Regions from separate parts of the Furfurilactobacillus sp. W61-4 genome, predicted to be linked through region 3. Evidence: predicted binding sites of a transcription regulator. Region 3 holds the regulator's gene; each other region holds the start of a gene.

Region 1 (4,497 bases), 320 kb from region 3:
CTATTTTTGCGATTGCGATCGGCCTTAGCTTTTTAGAAACGGCTAGTGACACTTATAGTTCGATGTTAGGACCGAAAAAGTTTTCTACCCTGCGCCTCAACATCTCCCAAACTCTGGTACCACTCGGTGATATCACGGGTATTTTACTAGGTAAATTTCTAATCTTTGGCGCCGTTGGTAATCTAAGCGCAAAAATGGCGCATATGCACGGTGCTGCACGAATCGTATACGGCGAACAAATGCTGCAGCTAACATTACGTCCATATAAGTACATTCTGATTGTACTTTTAATCATGCTGATTGCTTTCGCCTTGGTGCCAATGCCGCAAGCAAAAGCCACTCGTGTTAACACTGATAATGACATGGTTGAAGAGAAACAACCAGCGCTTAGTGAAACCTTACGTTATCTTTGGCATAATAACGCCTTCAAAAAAGGGGTCTTTACCCAATTTATTTACGCTGGTCTACAGACCACGGTTTGGTCTTTCACGATTCGGCTAGCCTTGAACATTAACCCTAAGATTACCGATAGTGCTGCTTCAACCTTCATGATTTACTCGTACATTGCCTGGTTCATTGGAAAATTAATCGCCAACTACTTTATGAGTAAATATTCAATTACTGGAACCTTAGTCGCCTATTCGTTACTCGGAGTTTTATCCTTAATCGTTACCTTCACGGTTCCCAATATGATTGCAGTTTACGCCGCTATCATGACTAGCTTTTTCTTTGGTCCAGAATGGCCGACAATTTATACCCACACATTAGATCAAGTTCATGAAAAGCAACATACCGAAACAGCCGGCGCAGTAATCGTAATGGCGCTAATCGGTGGGGCAATTGTACCAGCTATCCAAGGGATCGTTTCTGATTTGTCGGGCTCCATGCAATTTTCTTTTGTCGTACCCGCACTGTGCTATTTATACATTACTTTATACTTTTATTTCGAATACCGTTACGAAAAAGCACATCCACAAACAGTTCAAGAGCACTGATTAATCAAACAACGCTTTAATTTCGTTTCTAATCTGGAAAGACAAAACGCAAAGTCGGTACAAAAGACTTTGCGTTTTTTGTACCTAAGAAAGTGGATTCGGTTTGTTTAAAAAAATAATGAAACGCCTGAAATCCACCTCGTGCCCTGTTTTTATGGTAGGCTTGTTCTAATACATCAGGAGGCTTGTGCCATGGTTCAACGTCAAACATTAATTTCTTTTATTCAACCCCCCGTTAGTTTGTCTAGCTCAAATATGCCAAACTATGTGGATGGTACATACGACTTATTGGTAACTTTAGCCGATCATGATCATTGGGATGAAGCAGCGATTGCCGCGTTAGCCAAACAGATTGCGCATCAAGTTAACGACACCAATCTGGCAACCCAATTTGACACATGGCGTGCGGCTAGCATCCAGGCTGGCAGTCCCTTGTTCTCACAACTATTTTCGGCTAGCACCCTTTCCGCCGCCGATAAATTAGGCCACGTCTTGACCACGCTTGGCGCTCACTTAAACCAGACCACTGGCGATTTAATCTTAGATCGTGACTTTGCCGAACAGTTGGCACCCAACGACGCTTTTTGGGGCCAGCTATCACAAACGGTTCGGACGGCGTTTCCCAATGGATTAGCGCTGGATGATTCAAATACGCGAATTGTTCATCAACTGCGTTATTATATTGATGCACATAACGTCGCTTATATTCGACAGAATTTTCAACAAACTGGGCAAACTGACCTAGAAGCCCTGATTAATTTTGATCAAGATGCGCGGCGACACGGTCAAGCTAGTAGTCAAGCTAGTTCATCAAGACTACACAATAAGGTGCCTGAAATGTTAGCCCGCGGTGTTTTACCAGCATTGCCCACCGCGAACTTTAAACGGTTAGTCAATTTTCACAGTGAATTCATCATTACACCTGTGCCCATACCAACTTTTTTGGTTGTTCCCTTGGCACAACTAGCGACGGTCACAGATGTCCCCAATTATGTTCGTAACTTAACGATCGAGGAGCGAAACGCCATTATCAACGGGGCTTCGTTCAACTATGCGGATCATAACGATTACGGTCAAACAGATAGTGTGCACGAATTATTTGATGTTCACTATGGTGATAATGATCCAATGGTTCGGCGTTTAGCCATGAAACCCTACACTGCTCCGCGTAGTGAACCCGCTGCAATCACATTGTTACAACAGCAATATGATGCCGCCGTTGAACAAGCCAACCATTAATGCACTCTGCTAAGCTTATTTTTAAGGGCTTGTGACATGAGTATATGTGAGACGAACATTGCCTCAATAATGCGCGCCAAGCTACGGCCAATTCCATCCAACATAACTAGCATTGCTTCCCGAGAGTTCGGGAAACAGTGCTATTTTCGTTTTGGCAAAACGGCGTTATGTTACAGCCCCATTTTTGTGCCATTCATATTTTTTAAAATGGTTACTCTTGACATAAGGGAACATATGTTTGTATTATCAACACATACTTAGCCCGATGTGAGGTGATCTTAATGGACAAAACGTATGACTACGACGATCAAAAAGAACCGCACGGGGTCTTCTTTTTGATTGATAACAAATCTTTTTACGCCAGTGTTGAAGCGTCGATGCGTGATTTAGACCCCTTGATCACGTGTTTAGTGGTAATGAGTGAACAAGCCAACACAAATGGCGGGTTGATTTTAGCAACTTCTCCGGAAGCCAAACGTCGCTATGGACTAAAAGCCAATGTTTCGCGCCAACGAGACTTACCGCAAGATGAAGATATTCTCGTCGTCCCTCCGCGTATGAATCTATACATCAAGCGTAATTTACAAATCAATAATATTTATTGTCGCTTTGTGGCCGACGAGGATTTGTGGCCCTACTCCATTGATGAATCAATCCTAGATTTAACCCACTCCTGGCGTTTATTTGGTGACCGGCCGTTGACAGTTGCTCATTTGATCCAAGATACTATTCGACGCGAACTGGGACTTTATGTGACGGTTGGCATCGGTGAAAATCCCGCTCAAGCCAAATTAGCCCTAGACCTGTATGCCAAACACGCGCCTGATCTAATTGGTGAAATCCGCTATCAGACGATTCCTGAAAAAATCTGGCCGATCACTAAACTTGATGATGTTTGGAGCATTGGCCGGCGCACTGCACAACACCTCAATCGAATGGGAATTCACTCTATGGACGAGCTTGCACATTACAATCCTTACGCCTTAAAGGCCGAACTAGGGGTGATCGGAACCCAATTATTTGCCTTATCTTGGGGGATTGATCGCTCACAATTACGGCAACTTGTTCCGGTTCATGAAGCCAGTATCGGCAACTCCCAGGTGCTTCCACGTGACTATAATAATCAGAATGAAATTGAAACCGTCATTAAAGAAATCGGCGAACAAGTAGGCGCACGATTGCGCCACCATCACCAACTCGCCGGTTGCATCACCCTTAGCATCGGGTTTTCTTATGCCGCCAGTGAAACAGACGGACGTGATGGTTTTCACCAAGCCATGCGAATTGAACCAACCGACCATAATCAGCCACTGGTCGCGGCGTTATTAACCATTTTTCACGATCACTGGGCGGGCCAAACAATACGTAATGTTGCGGTTTATACCAGTTATCTGCGCCCCAACACCGGCCAACAGCTTGATCTGTTTGTCGATCCTCAGCGTCAACAAAAAAATGAACGGTTTGAAGCCATGGTGGATTATCTGCGTGAACGTTTCGGATTCCGGTCCGCAATCTTTGCCCGCAGCACATTGCCTGGTGGAACAGCAACCAATCGGACAGCGTTGGTGGGTGGCCATAACGGAGGCAACGCTTATGACTAATGATCTCAACCTTATCTGCGACCGTATTGACGCCCTATTCGTCCGTGCACCACGGGTTCGCTATTGGTTACTTATCGTCGATGATTCTTATGATCAAACTTACAATTTCTTTTTTGAATCTCGCCAACAGGCACATCGGACCCGATCGACACCATTGCATACAATCGAACGCCATGATTTAGGCTATCTGGAAACCATCATCAATGGTATCCAACAGCATACGCAACTCACGCAACACTTTAAAGGTTTTACTGGTCAGCGCTGGCCACGCTCCCAGCGAATCATTCAACGAAAGAAAGATGTCGATGAAGAACGAACCTTATAAATATGATCCTAAAGTCGTTCAAGCGTTCTTTGATCATGATTATGTCGATCGTGGGATGCTTAAATGGCAGGGATATTATCTTTCTGATCATACAAGTGCCCTTAAAAAAGAAGCGGCAGTTAAGCACGAGCAACACCTGGCCAAGCCACAGCAAAGCGCCGTCACCATTACAACAATCTTGGCGCAAGCATTTGCCAAACGCCAACAGGTTAGCATTCAATGCCTCTCCCACCGCAGCGATGGACAACTCATGGCTGATATTACGGGCACCGTGCTTGGTTATCAAGAAAATGATGTCTACTTAAGTCATGATCAACATGTCGCCATTAACGAAATT
Region 2 (4,497 bases), on a different contig from region 3:
AGGATCAAGAGCAAACCGGTCAGCGTTTTCCGACGCTGTCTTACATTGGACAGATGCATGGCACCTTTCTATTTGCCCAGGCGGCCGATGGGTTGTATTTAGTTGATCAGCATGCGGCTCAAGAGCGGATTAAATATGAGTTCTACCGGGTTAAAATCGGCGAAGTTGCGCGCAATCTTCAGAATTTATTGGTCCCCATTGTGTTAGATTATCCGACCAGTGATGTATTGAAGATTACGGCAGCAAAACCACAATTGGAGCAGCTGGGCTTATTTTTATCGCCATTTGGACACAATTCTTTTATTGTCCGGCAGCACCCAACGTGGTTTATTGAAGGCCAAGAAGCGTCTACGATTCGTGAAATGGTGGATTGGGTGCTCAGCGATCGACAGTTGACCGTTGCCAAATTCCGCGAAAAAACAGCGATTATGATGAGCTGTAAACGGTCAATTAAGGCCAATCATCACTTAGATGAGCGCCAGGCTAAAGCTTTATTACATGATTTGAGTCAGACGGAAAACCCATTCAATTGTCCCCATGGTCGGCCAGTGTTGGTTCATTTCACGAATGCTGATATGGAAAAAATGTTTAAACGGATTCAAGATTCTCACGAGTCTTGGGCTGAATTTGATGAACATGAATTTTAATTAGCTCACGAAAGGGTCACAGTATGTATGAATATCTAGTTGGTCAAATTACGGAAGTTACACCCACCCATGTCGTTTTGGAAGTTAACGGGGTGGGGTATCTGATTCAAACGGCCAATCCTTACCGCTTTCAAGTTGATGCGGAGACGTCAATTCGGATTTACGTCCATCAGGCAATTCGGGAGACCGAAGTGAGTTTGTTCGGGTTTGTTGATCAAGCGGAAAAACGGCTGTTCTTAAAACTATTGAACGTTTCTGGGATAGGGCCTAAGAGTGCGTTAGCCATTTTGGCTAATGAGGATCACGATGGCCTGGTGAACGCAATCGAAACAAATGATATTACCTTTTTGACTAAATTCCCGGGGATCGGTAAAAAAACGGCGCAACAAATCGTCTTGGACTTGGCCGGCAAGTTAGCTGATTTAGGGATAGACCCAGTAGCCGAGGCGCCAGTTAATGCTTCAGATAACGGAGCCTTAGATGACGCACTGGCCGCCTTAACGGCTTTAGGGTACAGTAGTCGTGAAGTTAAACACGTCGCAAATAAGCTCGCAAACCTAGAACAGTTAACGACCGATCAGTACCTGAGTGCTGCCTTGCGGGAATTAACCCACGCGTAGCCAAGGCTATCATGCGTAAGAGAGGAGGGCTGAATCATGGACGATGAATTAATGTCAACGCAACCTACAGATGATCAAGAGGCTTCATTAGAACGTTCTTTACGGCCAACGACCCTGGCTCAATATATTGGTCAAGAGGCGGTTAAACATCAATTAAGCGTCTATATCAGCGCGGCGACAAGTCGGGAAGAATCATTGGACCATGTTTTGTTGTACGGACCGCCTGGTTTAGGTAAAACTACCTTAGCGATGGTCATTGCTAATGAGATGCATGTTCAAATCAAGACGACCAGTGGGCCAGCGATTGAACGACCTGGGGATGTCATTGCCCTATTAAACGAATTACAGCCCGGAGATATTTTATTCATTGATGAAATTCATCGTTTGCCTAAAATTGTCGAAGAAATGCTGTATTCCGCAATGGAGGACTTTTTTATCGACATTGTCGTGGGGCAAGGGCCGACCGCCCACCCCGTTCATTTTCCGTTGCCACCGTTTACCCTAATTGGGGCAACCACAAGAGCCGGGTTGCTATCGGCACCACTTCGAGATCGTTTCGGAATTGTTGAGCATATGGATTATTACACGACGGCCGATTTAGAAGAAATTACGTTACGTTCTGCGGATATTTTAGCTACTCGGATTGTGAAGACAGGGGCCCATGAAATTGCGCGTCGCTCTCGGGGAACGCCACGGATTGCTAACCGTCTATTAAAACGGGTCCGTGATTTCGCCGAAGTTGCCGGTCAATCGGCGATCGATGCAGCAATGGTCGATCATGCGTTAACTGTGTTAGGTGTGGATGACTGGGGACTAGATGAAGTAGATTTAAAGTTATTGGCAACCATGATTAAGTATTACAATGGCGGCCCGGTTGGCTTAACCACTTTGGCAGCCAATATTGGCGAAGAAGCGGATACGATTGCCGAAGTCTATGAACCATACTTATTGCAAGCGGGGTTGATTAAACGGACGCCTCGGGGGCGAATAGTGACCACGACGGCTTATGAGCACTTAGGTCTACCAAAACCGGAGGCTTAATCAACGGAATCCATTTGGCAAGGGTTCGTAAGTTTGGTACAGTACTCTACAGAGTAAATTAAATGAGGTGGATGAATTGACAAGTTTAGTGAAGTTCGATTTATTGGGTGCAAATGGTGCCGCTGGTGGTAGCCTTTGGAGCACTGTTTTGATGGTTGTTTTGTTTGTAGGGGTCTTTTATTTCTTTATCCTACGGCCTAACCGCAAGCAACAAGAGCAACGTAAAGAGATGATGAACGGCATGCACGTTGGCGATCACGTGGTCACAATTGGTGGTCTACACGGCATTATTGATTCAATGGATGCTGCCAAGAAGATCGTGACCATTGACGTAGATGGGATCTACTTACCATTTGACCAACAAGCGATTCATCACGTTGAAACACCAGCGACAACGGCTACAGCTAGCGCTACTTCAGCAACGGCAGCCAGCGAGGTCACAACTGAAGCTACAAGCGCCGCAGACAGCGTTGCTGATTCAGCCGCAGACTCAACGACGGTGACCAGTGCTAGCGACACAGCAAGTGAAGCTAGTGACAGTCAGGCTAACTAGTTGCTAGGCAAGTTTAAATATGTGAATCATCTGTGATCATCGTATTCTGCGATGATCTTTTTTTGATTTAACTAGGATCGCTGGTGAAGAGAACGTACGTTTGCTAAAATGAGTCTATCAAGTTATCACGAGGAGCGTTGACAATGGCGGCCTTCATTCAAGTTCCGGTGCAGGTCGATACCAGCCGGAAAATTATTCATGTGGATATGGATGCGTTCTACGCATCTATTGAAGAGCGTGATGAGCCACAACTAAAAAAACAACCATTGATTATTGCCCGCGATCCCCGGCAAACCGGTGGACATGGAGTGGTTACGACGGCAAATTATCGGGCCCGCGCATTAGGTGTCCATTCAGCCATGGCGGCCAACGAAGCACAAAAATTAGCCCCTAAAGCTATTTTTAAACGACCAGATTTCTCAAAATATCGAGCGATTTCTGCGCAGATTCACGAAATCTTTCATGAGTATACCGATCATATTGAACCAATTGCCTTCGATGAGGCCTACCTAGATGTCACTCAGAATAAACAGCACTTTCAATCGGCGGTTGCATTGGCGCACCAACTTCAAACAGAAATTTGGGAAAAGGTCCATTTGACTTGCTCCACTGGTATTTCTTACAACAAATTTTTAGCTAAACTTGCTTCTGACTATGCCAAACCCGTGGGGGTAACTGTCGTGTTGCCCGGTGACGCAGAGCGATTTTTGGCACCGTTGCCGATTGAAAAATTTCGCGGGGTAGGCAAAAAAACAGTGCCAAAGATGCATGATTTAGGTATTCTAACGGGCGCCGATTTGTTGACTTGGTCTGAGACTGATTTGATTCAGCGTTTCGGTAAACTAGGTTATGGATTATATCGGCACGTTCGTGGTAGTGACGATCGTCCAGTCGAGTGGCAACGCACGCGTAAGTCGATTGGCCGTGAAGAGACCTTTGATCAACCCTTGAACAATGAAACAGATGTCAGCGATCAGTTGCAACATTTAGCGAACGATTTGACGGCGCATCTAGATGCCCAACAGCGTCATGGTAAAACGATTGTTCTCAAAGTTAGAGATGCAGACTTTAACACGGTGACGAAACGACAAACGCAGACTGAGTACTATGAAAATATGGCGACTCAATTGTATGAGGTTGCTAAAGATTTATTTGATGTCACGGCTGATTTAACTAAAGGAGTCCGTTTGTTAGGCATTACGATGACCAACCTTGATCCGTTAACATTTGAAAATTTAAGTTTGCCATTGTTCTCACCGGCCTCGTCCAAGGCTTTTTAAGGTTCCTACCACCGGAGGCACTTTGTAATCGGCGCGGCACTTCGTTATACTTGCAGATACCAGATTGACAAGAGGGGATTCATGCATGGATGTTCAAAAAGTGATTTTTGAGGAAATTAAACGTAAACAGATTATCATGGTTCATCGTCATCAACGACCAGATCCAGATGCGGTTGGTTCACAAGTGGGATTAGCAACAATTTTACAGACGGCGTTTCCAACCAAGCAGATTTACATCGTTGGTAAACAAGTCCCAGGGTTGGCTTGGCTGGGTGAAATGGAGTCCGTTAGTGATGAATTGTTTGATGAAGCACTTATCTTGGTGCTAGATACCGCCAATGAGCCGCGAGTTGACG
Region 3 (4,497 bases):
CAATATTTTGCAGACGCAAAGCCTCATCATTAGGATAACTAAACGCCTTAATCTGAACCTCCAGATCACCGTGAGCTGGCTGCGAAATACCGTGAGGGTTCTCGACGATTTCTGAACGTTCATGTAACAGGAAATTAACCCGATCGTAAGAGGCGTTGCCGCGCTCCATTGTGTTAAATAGTTGTCCAATCGCAAACATTGGCCATACCAGCATGCCTACATAAGCAATAAAAGTCACTAGTTGACCAACCGTGATCACTTGCGTCGTCACATAGCGACCGCCAAGAATAATTGTTGCGACATATGACAGACCAATAATCACGGTGATTAACGGATCGAATAGTGCATCTAACAAGTTAGTTCGCCGATTGATGGCAATCGTCTTAGTAACTTGTTGCTCAAAGTCAGCTTCATCTTCATGCTCCTGACCAAGCGTCTTGATCACTTTAATGCCTTCAATACTCTCCTGCGCTTTGTTGTTCAAATTCGAGAAGGCAGCCTGTGATTCGCCAAAAGCTAGATGAATCTTTGTTCCTAAGTAACGGGCGACCAATGCAATTAGCGGTAACGGCAAAACTGCAATGATCGTTAACCGCCAGTTGACTAGCGCCATCATGGCAATCAGCGTCGTCCCTCCGGTAATGATCGAATCGGCAAATTGTAAAATCCCCCCACCGGCAACCCGTTGGATAGCGGACAAATCATTGGTTGCATGCGCCATTAGATCACCGGTTCGGTATCGCTGATAAAAAGCAGTATCCATCACCATAAAGTGAGCATATAAGCGTTCCCGCAAGGTTTTTTCTAACTTGGCGGCGCCACCCCAAATCGATATTCGCCACAAATATCTCGCTGCATATGCTGCTATTGCAATAACTGTCATTAAGAGAAGATCACGGATGAGTCGTCCACTCGTCAAATGCTGCCGATTCATTAAATCAACTAAATCCCCGATAATTCGTGGCGGGATAATCCCTAGCACAGCCGTCATCAATAGACCGAACACACCCCAAAAATAGAGGCGTCGTTCTTGCTTAAAATACCACGCTAATTTTCTAAAAATTGACAAAGTGATCCCTACTTTCTTAACGACCAAGGTGAAATCAGTCTGGGCTAGGCGCAGACAGCGGGCTTGTGTAACTAGACAAAAAAACGGACAGAAATTAATCCGCCCGTTTAATCAATTACATTAACATTAGCTCTTACGTGATTGTGCCTGCATTGTTGCTAGCATCTGCTTCAGCTTCTTTTCAGAAGGCTTTTGCCCCATTTGTAGCATCATGCTGCGTAACATGTCTTCAGTAATCGGAGGATTGTTCTTCAGGTAGTTTTGCATATAACGGCGTGCAAAGAAAAAGCCGCCAATTACACCGGCGATCGCGGCAATAATCACGATCAAAATCCATAACCCAGTCGACATCAAGATACCCCCCTTTACAATAATGATTTACATCAAACTATATTACACAAGTAAGGACCGCTTGAAAACCCTTTACCTATAAAAAGATCCTAAATTAATCATCACGCAGTCCTTTATCTCGCTGAACTTTTTTAACCTTTTCTGGGGTCACCTCATTACCGTCATCGTCAAACACCTGTAACATTTCAACCTGTGACTTAAACGCTTTTCTGAAGTTGGCAAGAAATTCTTGCCGCAATTTCTTTTGTTCGGCTTTTTCAGCTTCAGATAATCCGTCACTTTTCTCTTTGTGAGCCAATTCATTTATCCGTGCGCGCAGTTTTTCTGCATCCATTGCTGGTCTCCTTTACTGGCGGATCGGAACATCCACCATCAATATTTAAATTTTATTATACGCTTGGTTTCCGCATTTCCCAAAAGATTCATCGCTGACCGAACATTTGTTTGACCCAACGTTTTTCATGTGCTAAATTTGATGTATCAGCAAGTGTTGAGAAGGTCAAACTTCCTACCCACCTTGGGTTTAATCAGCAACATCATGCTAGAACTTAATGTTCGTAAAAAATCCAATGAGGTATCAGAAATGTCAAAGAATGCAGAAAGTAAACAGATGGCGGTCCTTCGTTTCATCTACGACCGGGTCAGCGAGAAAGGTTATCCGCCGACTGTCCGTGAGATTGGCGAGGCTGTTGACCTATCCTCAACTTCGACGGTGCATGGTCATATTGACCGCTTACAAAAAAAAGGTCTGCTCGTCAAAGACCCAACTAAACCCAGAGCCATTGAACTAACCGATGACGGTTTAAGCGCATTAGGTGTCTCAACAACGCCTAATGAAATCCCCTTACTCGGTGTGGTCGCCGCTGGTGAACCAATTTTAGCAGTTCAAGAAGCGACGGACTTCTTCCCGATCCCGCCAGAATTATCTGACTACGATGGCGACCTTTTCATGTTAACGATTCGTGGAGATAGTATGATCAACATGGGCATTTTGACTGGCGATCGCGTGATCGTTCGTCGCCAGCAAAATGCGGATAATGGTGATATTGTCATTGCCATGACGGACGAAAACGAAGCCACTTGTAAACGTTTCTTCAAGGAATCGGATCATTACCGCTTGCAACCCGAAAATGACGAAATGGCGCCAATTATTCTAAACAATGTGACCATTTTAGGTAAAGTTGTTGGTTTATACCGAGATGCCATTTACTAGTCCGCTCCATTTATAAACAGAGCTAAACAAAAAATCCTTCCATTTAGTGGAGGGATTTTTGTTTACTCATCATTAAAAACATCGCTTAGTTATTGGATATCACCGGTGTAGGTCGTGTGTGGCAGATCATTAAAATCCAGGGTCTTAATGGTCAGCGCATCGGTGACGTAAGTTGTTGCACCTTGAATCAACATCAAATTGACTAATCCCGACTTTTCATGTAACAACACAACGGGCTTCCCTTGAGCCACTGCATAGCCGATTTCAAATGCTGTCCCACTATCAACCGAATCATCAATAAAATCTGCCACCGCGACAATCGCATCTGCAGCATTTAAGTGGTCTAAATCATGTTGATACGCCGTTGTTTGCCATGCCTCACTGCCAAATGTTAAATCTGGAAATTGTGATAAGCGTGGACTAAAGACGTCCCCAACGGTTTTATTATCCGCAAGCGCTTGTTCAACCCGCTTAACCCGATCGATTTGTGCTTCATCAAAAAATGGACTAGCTAAATAAATTGAATTCAATGTGTTGCCTCCTCAAATTAGTATCGCCATTATATCAAAAGACGAACATCTGTGTAAACTAAAACTCAATTGTTTTTAGTTTACCCTCATTTAAAAATAATTTGCACTGGTTAAACTAATTATCGTTCTAATTCAAGAACATTATGATTAACAACCGCTTCTTTTAAAAAACAATGATTTGGTTACCTAACCAGACACACTAATCCTAATTGTAAAAAGTTCACTTTTTACTTAAGAGTTAACATGGTAAAATAGCTTCAGCAAAAGTTACGGAAAGAGGATTTGGCATGATCTATTTAACAGTTTTTGGCGGCATTGCCCTAATTTTGGCGATTTTTTATTTACTCAATTCTATCCAGAGTTATCACACTTGGCGATTTGCCACTCTTTTAGTGGTTATTTTTGCCCTTGCCACCGGCTATGGTGCAATTCATTTACCGGCTCAACATCGCCAGGCACAACAACAGGCCAAGAAAGCAGCCGTTTCCCAGAAAAAAAACAGTTCGCAAACAAAGGCCGCTCAGCAATCCTCATTAACTAAGGCCGCCTCAACATTTAACCCTACTGGAACCGTCATTAACGGCGAAACGGAATCACAAAAGAGTGCGGCCCGTGCTAACGCTGAACAGCAGATGACCAAGCAACTTGGCACGGCTTTCGCCAATTTTGGGAAAGTAACTTTTGCGGCTGATAGTAAAACATATACCATCACGCCAACTAATGCTGATACGGTTAAGGCGTTAGAAGCACTTGAGGCGACGCCAAGCCAAGCTGAACAAGCACAATGGCCAACATTAACAGAAAATTTCAGAAAATCGTCAGCCAACGTCAGCAAATCACTTCAGGCCGATTACACGATTAACTTAGTTAGTCCGGACCAAGATGGTAAAGTTCTTTACAGCGCCAAAAATGGACAAACGGTCACTGATTTCACAAAATAAAAACGGCTAGTGTCAACTTCATCGCGTCAAAAAAGTGAGCTAATTCCTTACCAAACAGGAATTAGCTCACTTTTCTTCTTTGCTTAGCAACCGCTTAGCAGCGGCCTAAATTAAGGAGAGTACAGGAATTGAACCTGCGCGCCCGCTCAACACGGGTTCGACGGATTTCGAGTTGTAACCTGACGGTTTGAATGTCGCTGGATTATTGATTTAACAGCATTATTGGTGCGATTGAAACGGTTGAAATTGGCTGAACTTAGATGAAATGGTACTGAATTGGCACGCAAATATACTTGGTTGGTCGTCATTGGTTGGCGGCCTTTTGGAATCATTCAAGTGCAAGAAGCCCAAACTAGTAAACTAGAATTCCGGATTCGATACTACTTTACATAA

The links. Region 3 encodes LexA, which represses DNA repair genes until DNA is damaged. Its sites were predicted from a motif close to CNAACANNTGTTNG; they were not measured.
Region 1: a site for LexA is predicted at 2,462-2,475, ahead of AC27FN_RS02475 (Y-family DNA polymerase). Genes of this name have one in related genera too.
Region 2: a site for LexA is predicted at 2,951-2,964, ahead of dinB (DNA polymerase IV). Genes of this name have one in related genera too.

The regions. Positions count from the first base shown of each region.
Region 1 is NZ_BAAJNZ010000001.1:500,226-504,722, forward strand. It holds gene fucP (L-fucose:H+ symporter permease) at 1-995, shown strand, start outside; gene AC27FN_RS02470 (DUF3114 domain-containing protein) at 1,188-2,234, shown strand; gene AC27FN_RS02475 (Y-family DNA polymerase) at 2,516-3,835, shown strand; gene AC27FN_RS02480 (acetyl-CoA carboxylase) at 3,828-4,160, shown strand; gene AC27FN_RS02485 (hypothetical protein) at 4,141-4,497, shown strand, end outside.
Region 2 is NZ_BAAJNZ010000004.1:60,813-65,309, reverse strand. It holds gene mutL (DNA mismatch repair endonuclease MutL) at 1-647, shown strand, start outside; gene ruvA (Holliday junction branch migration protein RuvA) at 671-1,267, shown strand; gene ruvB (Holliday junction branch migration DNA helicase RuvB) at 1,301-2,308, shown strand; gene yajC (preprotein translocase subunit YajC) at 2,385-2,861, shown strand; gene dinB (DNA polymerase IV) at 3,005-4,141, shown strand; gene AC27FN_RS06005 (DHH family phosphoesterase) at 4,227-4,497, shown strand, end outside.
Region 3 is NZ_BAAJNZ010000001.1:184,250-188,746, reverse strand. It holds gene AC27FN_RS00980 (ABC transporter ATP-binding protein) at 1-1,069, opposite strand, end outside; gene AC27FN_RS00975 (YneF family protein) at 1,196-1,420, opposite strand; gene AC27FN_RS00970 (DUF896 domain-containing protein) at 1,515-1,754, opposite strand; gene lexA (transcriptional repressor LexA) at 2,004-2,633, shown strand; gene AC27FN_RS00960 (nucleoside 2-deoxyribosyltransferase) at 2,723-3,163, opposite strand; gene AC27FN_RS00955 (hypothetical protein) at 3,451-4,104, shown strand; gene AC27FN_RS00950 (RNA-directed DNA polymerase) at 4,485-4,497, opposite strand, start outside.